DNA from 3 places in the Geodermatophilus sp. SYSU D00691 genome. Region 1 is predicted to be linked to each of the others. Evidence: predicted binding sites of a transcription regulator. Region 1 holds the regulator's gene; each other region holds the start of a gene.
What was found. The regulator LexA, encoded in region 1, represses DNA repair genes until DNA is damaged. The targets are predictions, from matches to a motif close to TCGAACANNTGTTCGA.

Region 1 (3,243 bases):
GTGGCCAACGCCGTCCTCATGTGGGGCGTCGCCCGGTGGCAGGCCGTGGAGTTCGGCCTGCCGGCGCCCGTCCAGCGCGCGCTGCGGTGGCTCTCGGTCCTCGGACCGGTCGCCACCGCCGTGGCGATGGTGTCCCTGGACTTCCACTGGGTCACCGACGCCGTCGTCGGGGCGGCCGTGGGCATCCTGCTGCTGGGCGTGGTGCATGCACTCGACGCGACGGTTCTGTCACGCTGGGTTCGTGCCAGAGACGGCCGGCCCGCGTAGTGGCGTGCCCGCGCGCCTGCTGAGGGCCGGCGCGTTCGCCGGCGCGCTCGTGCTCGGCGCCGCCGTCCCGGCCGCGGCCGCCCCCGCCGAGACGCCGCAGGCGGCCACCGACACCGCCGCACCGCAGACGCTGTGCCAGGTGACCGACCCCCGGCTGGCCGAGCTCTCGGGCCTGGTGGTCGTGGGCGACCGCATGGTGGCCCTCGACGACGGCGGCCAGCAGCTCTCCGTCGTCGTCCTCGACACCGCCTGCGCGGTGGTGGAGGTCCGGACCGGTGCGGTGGACCCCTACGACCCCGAGGACCTCGCGGTCGGCGCCGACGGCACCGTCTGGGTGGCCGACATCGGCGACAACCGGCTGGAGCGGCCCTCCGTGGCCGTGCTGGCGCTGCGCCCGGACGGGACCACCGGCGTGTACCGGCTGACCTATCCCGACGGGCCGCACGACGCGGAGTCGCTGCTGCTCGCCCCGGACGGGACGCCGTACCTCGTCACCAAGGAGGTGCTCGGCGCCAGCGGGCTCTACCGGCCCACCGCGCCGCCGGCCGACGGCGGGACCGTGGCGCTGGAGCGGGTGGGCACCGTGACCTTCACGCTGACCGGCACCGAGGGCGGCCCGGTCGGCCGTGCCGGTCAGCTCATGGCGACCGGGGGAGCGGTGTCGCGGGACGGCCGCCTGCTGGCGCTGCGCACCTACACCGACGCCTACGTCTGGCCGCTGAGCGGGTCGGACGTGCCCGGCGCGCTGGCCGGGGAGCCGGTGCGCGTGCCGCTGCCGCCCGCGCCGCAGGGCGAGGCGATCAGCTTCAGCGCGGACGACCGCCAGCTCGTCGTCGCCGGTGAGGGCCTGCCGGGGGACGTGACCGTCGTGCCGACCACGGCCCAGCTCGAGCCGGTGGCCGCCGCGGCGTCGGCGGCGGTCACGGGCGACCCCGCCGGGGGGCCGCCCACGTTCACCGCCGCTCTGGTCGCCGCCGCGGTCGCCACGCTGGTGGTCGGCGTGGGCAGCCTGTTCCGGCGACTCCGGTGGAGCGGGGACTAGCCCCGCCGAGCGGTCAGACCCGGCGCAGGACGGTGACGACCCGGCCGAGGATCGTCGCGTCGTCACCCGGGATGGGCTCGTACGCCGGGTTGTGCGGCAGCAGCCACACGTGCCCGTCGCGGCGCTTGTAGGTCTTGACCGTGGCCTCGCCGTCGATCATGGCCGCGACGATCTCGCCGTTCTCGGCCGTGGGCTGCTGGCGCACGACGACCCAGTCGCCGTCGCAGATCGCGGCCTCGACCATGGAGTCACCGGCGACCTTGAGCATGAACAGCGTGCCGTCGCCGACGAGCTCGCGCGGCAGCGGGAAGACGTCCTCCACGGCCTGCTCGGCGAGCACCGGGCCGCCGGCGGCGATCCGGCCGACGAGGGGGACGTAGGTGGGTGCCGGCACGGCGGTGTCGTCGTTGCCGGTGGCCGCCGCGGCCGGCAGGGACTGCTCGCCGGGCAGCCGCACGTCGAGGGCGCGGGGGCGGTTGGGGTCGCGGCGCAGCCAGCCCTTCTTCTGCAGCACCGAGAGCTGGTGCGCCACGGAGGAGGCCGACGACAGCCCGACCGCCTCGCCGATCTCGCGCACCGAGGGCGGGTAGCCGCGCCGCTCGACGGAGTCGCGGATGACCTCCAGGACGCGGCGCTGCCGCTGGGTGAGCCCGTCGCCGGCCTCGCCGCGGTCGGGGAAGGCGCGCACGGCCGCGGTCCGCTCCTCCGTCGCGGTCCCGGTCGCCCCGGCCGGCTCGCCGGCGCCCGCGGCGCGGCGCCGGGTGCCCGTGCCGCCGTCGCCGGGTGCCCGGCGTCCGCCCGACGTCCCCCTCGTGCTCGCCACGTCTCCTCCTCGCCCGCCGGGCCGGTGCAGCCGTCCCGCGCGTCCGTCGTCGTCGGTAGCAGACGGTAGCGCTGTCGACGCGAACTATCAAACACACGTTCGAAGCCAGGCCGTGTCGGGTCGCTTCTGTCGGCGGCCTCCGGTAGACATCGCACGGACGTTCGATTCGAACACCTGTTCGGGAACGTCGGGGATCCGCAACATCCGGGAGGAGTGGCCGTGGGAAGCGTGCAGCAGGCCGTGCTGGAGTTCGACGAGTCGGTGCAGGCGCCCTGGCGCCCGTCGCTGCGCTCCGTCGCCTGCCCGCCCGAGGTGGCGCGGCCGGCCAGGGCGCCGCAGTCCGCGCCGCGTGCCGGGGCCGGGAGGGCGCCGGCCGCGACCCCGCCGGCCCCCCGGCCCCGCCGGCCCGCGCCGGGCGGGCAGGTCCCCGCCACGGGTCCGGCCGCCCCGGTGCGGCCCGTGCGGGGCGGTGGCTGCACCGCTCCCCCGCGGGCCGCTGCGACGCGCCCGGAGCCGGCCCCGCTCCGGTTGACCCGGCGCGCCCGGCGGATGGCGGTCGCGCTGGCCCTGGGTGCCGGGGTGGCGGTGGGCTCCTGGCTGGGTCCGCTGGTCACCGGCGGCGGCGAGGACGGGCTGCAGCTGGTGGGGGAGAGCCGGGTCGTGGTCCAGCCGGGGGACACGCTGTGGTCCATCGCCGGCGCGGTGGCCGGCGACGAGGACGTCCGCGCCGTCGTCGACGCGCTGCAGCGGGTCAACCACCTCGACGGCACCGAGCTGGTGCCGGGGCAGGTCCTCGAACTGCCGTGAGCGCCGACCGGCCGGGCGCCACCTCCGAGCCGAGCGGGTGCCGCAAGGACACCGACAAGATCGAGGTGCCGACTTCGTCAACCCTCAGTACCCGTAGCTTCACGCTGTGTACTGACTCCGGCGCATACGGTCGTCGCGTGCCAGGCGCCATCGAGAGTCGTGCAGCGGTGTTCACCAGTTCACCCCAGGCCGTCGAGGTCTACTCGGCGGGCGAGTGGCTGCCCGGTTCGCTGCTCGGCTGGCGCCACGACGCCGAGGGCGGGTGCCAGGTGTGGGTGCGGCTCGCCGTGGGCGGCGTCGAGGA
Region 2 (3,243 bases), on a different contig from region 1:
CGCGGGGTTGACGGTCTTGAACGGCTCGCCGCCGCCGTCGACGAACTCGCCGTCGACGAACAGCCCGTAGGACGGCGCGATGTCGACGATGGAGCGGGACTCGGGGGCGGGGGCGTACTCGAAGACGCTGGTCATCTGGGTCTCAGTCCACGCTGACGTAGTCGGGGCCGGAGTAGTGGCCGGTGCGCAGCTTCTGCCGCTGCAGGAGCAGGTCGTTGAGCAGGCTGGAGGCGCCGAAGCGGAACCAGTCGGGGGTGAGCCAGTCGGCGCCGGCGACCTCGTTGACCATCACCAGGTGCTTGACGGCGTCCTTCGTCGTCCGGATGCCGCCGGCGGGCTTGACGCCGATCTGCCGGCCGGTGGCGGCGCGGAAGTCGCGCACGGCCTCGAGCATCACCAGGCAGACCGGCAGGGTGGCGGCGGGGGAGACCTTGCCGGTCGAGGTCTTGATGAAGTCCCCGCCGGCGAGCATCGCCAGCCAGCTGGCGCGGCGGACGTTGTCGAGCGTGACCAGCTCGCCGGTCTCGAGGATGACCTTGAGGTGCGCGTCGCCGCAGGCCTCCTTGACCGCCACGATCTCCTCGTAGACGTCGCGGTAGCGGCCGGCGAGGAAGGCGCCCCGGTCGATGACCATGTCGATCTCGTCGGCGCCGTTGGCCACCGCGTCCTTCACGTCGGCGAGCTTGACCGCGCGGCTGGCACGGCCGCTCGGGAAGGCCGTGGCGACGGCGGCGACGTGGATGCCGGTGCCTTCCAGGGCCTCCTTCGCCACGCCGGCGAGGTCGCCGTAGACGCACACGGCGGCGACCCGCGGGGCGGTGAGGTCGGTGGGGTCGGGACGGCGCGCCTTGGCGGCCAGGCTGCGGACCTTGCCCGGGGTGTCGGCGCCCTCGAGGGTGGTGAGGTCGACCATCGAGATGGCGGTGTCGATGGCCCACGCCTTGGCGGTGGTCTTGATCGAGCGGGTGCCGAGCTGGGCGGCCCGGGCCTCCGCGCCGACCTGGTCGACGCCGGGCAGCCCGTGCAGGAAGGTGCGGAACGCCGAGTCGGACCGGGTGACGTCGTCGTACGGCGGCAGCGGCCCGGCGATCGGCCGGGCGTACGCCGACGGCGCGTCGGGCTCGAGCACGTGGGTCATGCCGATCATTGTCCCCTGCTCGGTGGACGCGCCACGACGCCGCTCACCCGGCAGGAGCAGGCCGACGACAGGAGAGCCCGTGCGCGAGGAGTTCGCGACCTTCTCGGTCGAGCGACTCGGCCGGGACCTGCGCGCTGACGGCGCCGAGAGCGAGGTGGCGCCCGATGGCGCGCTCCTGCTGCACGGGTGGGACGACGACGCGTGGGAGCCGCCGATCCGGCGGGCGGTCACCGACGACGGGTCGCGCGAGTTTCCCCGTTCACGGACGCCCCTCCTGCTCGAGCGGCGTACCAACTCCTGCACGTGAACCCGGACGAGGCGCTGGATCGCGACGGGATGGGCGTCCGGCCGGTGCGTGTACCCGGTGCCTTTCCGGACGGCGACCCTGACGAGAGCGCCCAGCTGATGAGCCCCCAGCAGTACCGCGCGCGGTTCGGCGCCGAGCCGCGGACCGACGACCTGGGAGAGCCACCTGTCAACGCCTCTCGCCCTTCTGTGGACAGGCAGCTGAGCTGGGATTCAGGAGGCAGCAGAGCTGACTCGGCGGTAGACTTCGAACACGTGATCGAGCGGGTGGGAGGTGTTCCGGTGGACGAGATGACGTCGGCGCTGGACGCGCTCGCCGCTGAGGACCTGCACGGGCGCGGGTCGGCGCTGCTCGACGACACCCGGGAGCTGCTCGCGGTCCGGAACCGGTTGGACGCCGAGATCGCCCGGCGGGTGCGGGCCGCGGAGAACGCCCAGGCGTTCGAGCGCGACGGGCACAAGTCGGCGCAGGCCTGGCTGCGCGGGCACGGCCGGCTGGCCAGGGCCGCCGCCTCGCAGGTGGTGCGCAACGGCCGCGCGCTGGAGCTGCTGCCCGCGGTGGCGGCGGCGCACGCGGCCGGGGCGCTGACCGGCGACCAGGTGGCGGTGATCGGGCAGCTCACCCAGCCCCGTCACCTGCGGCTGATCGCCGAGGCCGACGGCGACCTGGCCGGCATCGCCCAGCAGCTGGTGACCTTCGCGCTCGGCCACGCGCACGCCGAGCTCGACGACCTGGTGCACGCCTTCCTCGAGCGGCTCGACACCGACGGGCCCGAACCCGACCCCACCGAGCAGCGGTCGCTGACCTTCACCCGGCGGGCCGACGGGCGGCTGTTCTTCCGCGGCGAGCTGGACGCGGTCGGCGGGGAGAGGTTCCAGGCCGCCATCGCCGCCCTCGAGCAGGCCCACCGGCCGGCCGGCGATGAGCGGAGCCTGGCGCGGCGGCAGGCCGACGCCGCGGTGCAGCTGGCCGACCTCCACCTCGGCTGCGGCACGCTGCCGCTGCTGCGCACGGTCAAGCCGCAGGTCGCGGTCACCGTCGACCTCGCCGACCTGCTCGACCCGGCGACCGGCCGGGGCGCCGCCCGCACCGGCTTCGGCGCGGTCCTCTCCGCGGCGCGGGCCCGGTGGGCGGCCTGCGACGCCGACCTCACCCGGATCGTGCTCGGCCCCCACGGCGAGCCGCTCGACCTGGGCCGCACCCGGCGCCTGGTCACCCCGGCGCTGCGCAAGGCGGTGATCGCCCGCGACACGACGTGTGTGTTCGCCGGCTGCGACGCCCCGCACCACTGGTGCGAGGTCCACCACCTGCTGGCCTGGGCGCTCGGCGGCGAGACGTCGCTGGAGAACTCCGGGCTGCTCTGCGAACGGCACCACACCCAGGTCCACCACGGCTTCCGCATCCACCGCGACGACGCCGGCCGGTGGCACACCTACCGCCCCGACGGCACCGAGATCCTGGTGATCCGGCCACCCGCCGACGACCCCCACCTCGCCCGCGCCGGCTGAGCCTCCCGGTCACCGGATGTGCCAGCGTGGGCGCATGGCGACCGCGCGGCACCCGCTGCTGACCTGGACCACGGTCGTCCCGCTCCTGTCGCTGGTCGTCCTCGGGGTCACCTGGGGCCGGTCGCTGCCGGTCGCCGTCGAGCTGCTCGTCGCGGTGTTCCTGATCGGCGCCGTGCTGTCCGCCGTGCACCACGCGGAGGTGGTCGCCCACCGGGTGGGGGAGCCGTTCGGGTCGCTGGTCCTCGCCGTGGCGGTGACCGTCATCGAGGTCGCCCTGATCGTCACGCTGA
Region 3 (3,243 bases), on a different contig from region 1:
CCGGCACAACGGACCTCCGCCTGTGGACGACGCCCCGCCGTCCACAGCTCGTGCTCCGGTGGTCCGGCCCGGGCGGGGCAGCATGGCCGGCGTGTTCGACGACGCCTGGCTGGCCGAGCTCCTCCGCAACCGCAACGGCGTGCTCGGCGATGCCGGGGTGGCGCAGGAGCTGGCCGATGCGCTGGCGGTCCACCACCCGAGCGTCGACCCCGGCGGTATCGCGACCCGTGCGCTGGCGGCGGCGCTGGACGAGGCGTGGGAGCGCGGCTGGCAGCCGGCCGACCTGGTGCACGCCGCCCGCCGGGAGGCGACGGCGGCCTCCGTGCCGCTCGCCGTCGCCCTGATCGGCGAGCACGCCCGGCGCAGCGACGCCAAGCGGCGGGCGCCGGACACGTGGCTCGCGCAGCTGCACGACCTCGGTGCCCTGCCGCCCGGGGCGCCCGACGTCGTCGCCGCCTGGCAGGGGGCCCACCGGCGACCGGCCGCCGAGGCGTGGCGGATCGTGCTCCGGCTCGTCGGCGTGCTGGGCGGTGCCGCCCGCATCGACCAGCTGGTGCCGCCGCCGTCCCGGTGGCCGGCGGCCCGTGCCGTGGCCGATGCGCCGTCGGCGGACGACGCCCGGGTGCTGCGGCGGATCCGCGGACTGCTGGCGAAGGCGGAGTCGACGGAGTTCCCCGAGGAGGCCGAGGCGCTGACCGCCAAGGCGCAGGAGCTGATGGCCCGGCACGCGGTGGACGCCGCGTTGCTGGACGCCGGCGCGGGTCCCGCGCCGGCGGGGGTGGGCACGCGGCGGGTGCACGTCGACGACCCGTACGTGCGGGCGAAGATGCAGCTGCTCGGCGCGGTCGCGGAGGCCAACGACGTGCGGCTGGTCTGGTACCGCTCGTTGGGCATCGCCAACCTGGTCGGGATGCCCGCCGACCTCGACGCCGTCGAGCTCCTCTTCACCTCGCTGCTGCTCCAGGTCGCGCAGGCGCTGACCGCGGCCGAGCGCCGGGCGGGGCAGCGGTCGGCGTCGCGGTCGTTCCGCCGGGCGTTCCTGCTCGGGTACGCGCACCGGATCGGGGAGCGGCTGACGAAGGCTCGGCAGCAGGCCACCGCAGAAGCGGCCGCGGAGAAGGGGGTCGACCTCCTGCCGGTGCTGCGCAGCCGCCAGGCGGCGGTCGAGTCGGCGTTCACGGAGCTCTTCCCGCGCGTGCGCAGCAGCCGCAGCCGCGCCTCGGTCGACGGCGGCGGCTGGTTCGCCGGTCAGGCCGCCGCCGACCGCGCCGACGTCGGCACCCGGCGGTCGTCCCTGCGCTGGGGCTCGTGATCCTGGCGCTCGCGGCGGGGCCGGGGCGCGCGCGGGGGGCGGCCCCGGGGGGGGCGGGGGGGGGGGGGGCGGGTGCGGGGGCGGGGCGGGCCGGGGGGGGGCGGCCCCGCGCCCCCGGCCCACGGCGTCGAACGACCTGTCGGGTGAGTGCCGGCACCGCCACGGCAGCTGGTTCGCCAGCCAGGTGCCCTCGGCCACGCGGACGTCGGCCGCCGACGGTCGCCCCTCCGCTGACGCGTCCCCGACGTTCCCGCGGGAACGTCCCACGGCGTCGATCGGCGCGTCGAGCGTGTCCCACCACCCCTGGCGCCAGTGCACCTTCGGCCATCCGTTGTAGCGACTTGACCTGCGGGTTCTGTCAGCCGTAGGCGCTACCGTTCGAACATGCATTCGACCAGCGTGGGCGACGACGTCGTCGCCGAGCACCCGTCCGGCTCGCCCCTCAAGGAGCTCGCCTGGGCGATCACCTCGGGAGCCGTGCGGTTGGCCGCGGCCAGCGCCGCCTGGCTGCGGCTGGTGGCCGAGTTCGACGAGCGCGGCGGCTGGCACGGCGTTGGCATCAAGTCCTGCGCGCACTGGCTGGCCTGGCAGTGCGGCCTCGGCCCCGGCGCCGCACGCGAGCACGTCCGCGTCGCCCGGGCCCTGCGCGAGCTGCCCCGGATCGAGGGCGCGTTCGCCGCCGGCCGGCTGTCCTACTCCAAGGTCCGCGCGATCACCCGCGTCGCCGCCCCGGACACGGAGGCCTCGCTGCTGGAGTTCGCGATCGACGCCACCGCCAGCCAGGTCGAGCGATTCGCCCGCGCCTGGCGCCGGGCCGATCCCCACTCCGACCACCCCGACACCGACGCCGGCGGCAGGCCCCGCTTCCCCGCGGTGCACCACCCGGAGAACGACCTCGTCTTCGAGTACTCCACCGACGGCGACGGGTTCTTCACCCTGCGGGTGCGCGGCCGCGCCGACGACGGGGCGGGCCTGATGACCGCCATCGACTCCCTGGCCGAGCGCGAGGCCCGCCGCGAGCGGGCGCAGAGCAACAGGGCCCGGGCGCGGCACGAGCAGGTCCGCGCCGCCGGCGGCACCGTCGACCGGGAGGTCGAGGAGCGCTGCGCCGAGGACGCCGCGGTCGGCCTGGCCCGCGAGCGCACCACCGCCCGCCGGGTCGCCGCGCTCTGCTCCCTCAGCCGGGCCCGCGTCGACCTCGACCGCCGCCCCGGCGACCCGCCGCGGCGGGAGGTCGTCGTGCACGCCGACGCCGCGGTGCTCGCCGACGACACCGCCGCCGGACGGGCGTACTTCGAGGGCGGCCCGGCGATCACCGGCGCCACGGCCCGCCGGCTGCTGTGCGAGGCCACCGTCGTCGCGATGATCTCCAGCGGCCGCGAACCGCTCGCCGTGGGCCGGCGCAAGCGGCTGGCGACCAAGGCCCAGCGCCGGGCGCTGCTGCGCCGCGACGGCGGCTGCATCCGGCCGGGCTGCCCCGAGTCCCGCATCGAACGGCTGCACGCCCACCACGTGCGGCACTGGCTGCACGGCGGCCGCACCGACCTGGCGAACCTGGTCCTGCTCTGCGACACCGACCACGGCCTGGTCCACGACGAGGACCTGGTCATGAGCCGGCAGAGCGGCCGCCTGGTGGTCACCGCCCCGGACGGCCGGCGCGTGTGGGGCACCGCGGACGCCACCTTCGCCGGCGGTCTCACCGGCCTGGAGTCCACCGATGCGGCCACCGACCAGGCGTTCGCCGGCATCGCCCCCTTCGACACGACGCCCGGCCGCCGCCCCACCGACTCACCGCGCACCGAGGCACCGCCCGCTGACGCCCTGCCCACCGAGGGACCGACCACCGACGCCGCCGGACCTGCACCCCGTCGCCGATCGCGCCGGCGACCCCGCCGTCCCGCCCTCGCGCCACGCCGTCCCGCTCCCCGCCC

Region 2: the regulator LexA is predicted to act here: its motif matches at 1,692-1,707, upstream of ACI797_RS13615 (DUF222 domain-containing protein).
Region 3: the regulator LexA is predicted to act here: its motif matches at 1,440-1,455, upstream of ACI797_RS04615 (DUF222 domain-containing protein).

The regions. Positions count from the first base shown of each region.
Region 1 is NZ_JBJGYZ010000038.1:48,930-52,172, reverse strand. It holds gene ACI797_RS23090 (phosphatase PAP2 family protein) at 1-267, shown strand, start outside; gene ACI797_RS23085 (hypothetical protein) at 272-1,309, shown strand; gene lexA (transcriptional repressor LexA) at 1,323-2,132, opposite strand; gene ACI797_RS23075 (LysM peptidoglycan-binding domain-containing protein) at 2,352-2,939, shown strand; gene ACI797_RS23070 (hypothetical protein) at 3,077-3,243, shown strand, end outside.
Region 2 is NZ_JBJGYZ010000016.1:62,307-65,549, forward strand. It holds gene ACI797_RS13600 (aldehyde dehydrogenase family protein) at 1-135, opposite strand, end outside; gene deoC (deoxyribose-phosphate aldolase) at 143-1,138, opposite strand; gene ACI797_RS13610 (hypothetical protein) at 1,218-1,445, shown strand; gene ACI797_RS13615 (DUF222 domain-containing protein) at 1,736-2,953, shown strand; gene ACI797_RS13620 (calcium:proton antiporter) at 2,988-3,243, shown strand, end outside.
Region 3 is NZ_JBJGYZ010000004.1:194,690-197,932, reverse strand. It holds gene ACI797_RS04620 (DUF2786 domain-containing protein) at 92-1,312, shown strand; gene ACI797_RS04615 (DUF222 domain-containing protein) at 1,697-3,243, shown strand, end outside.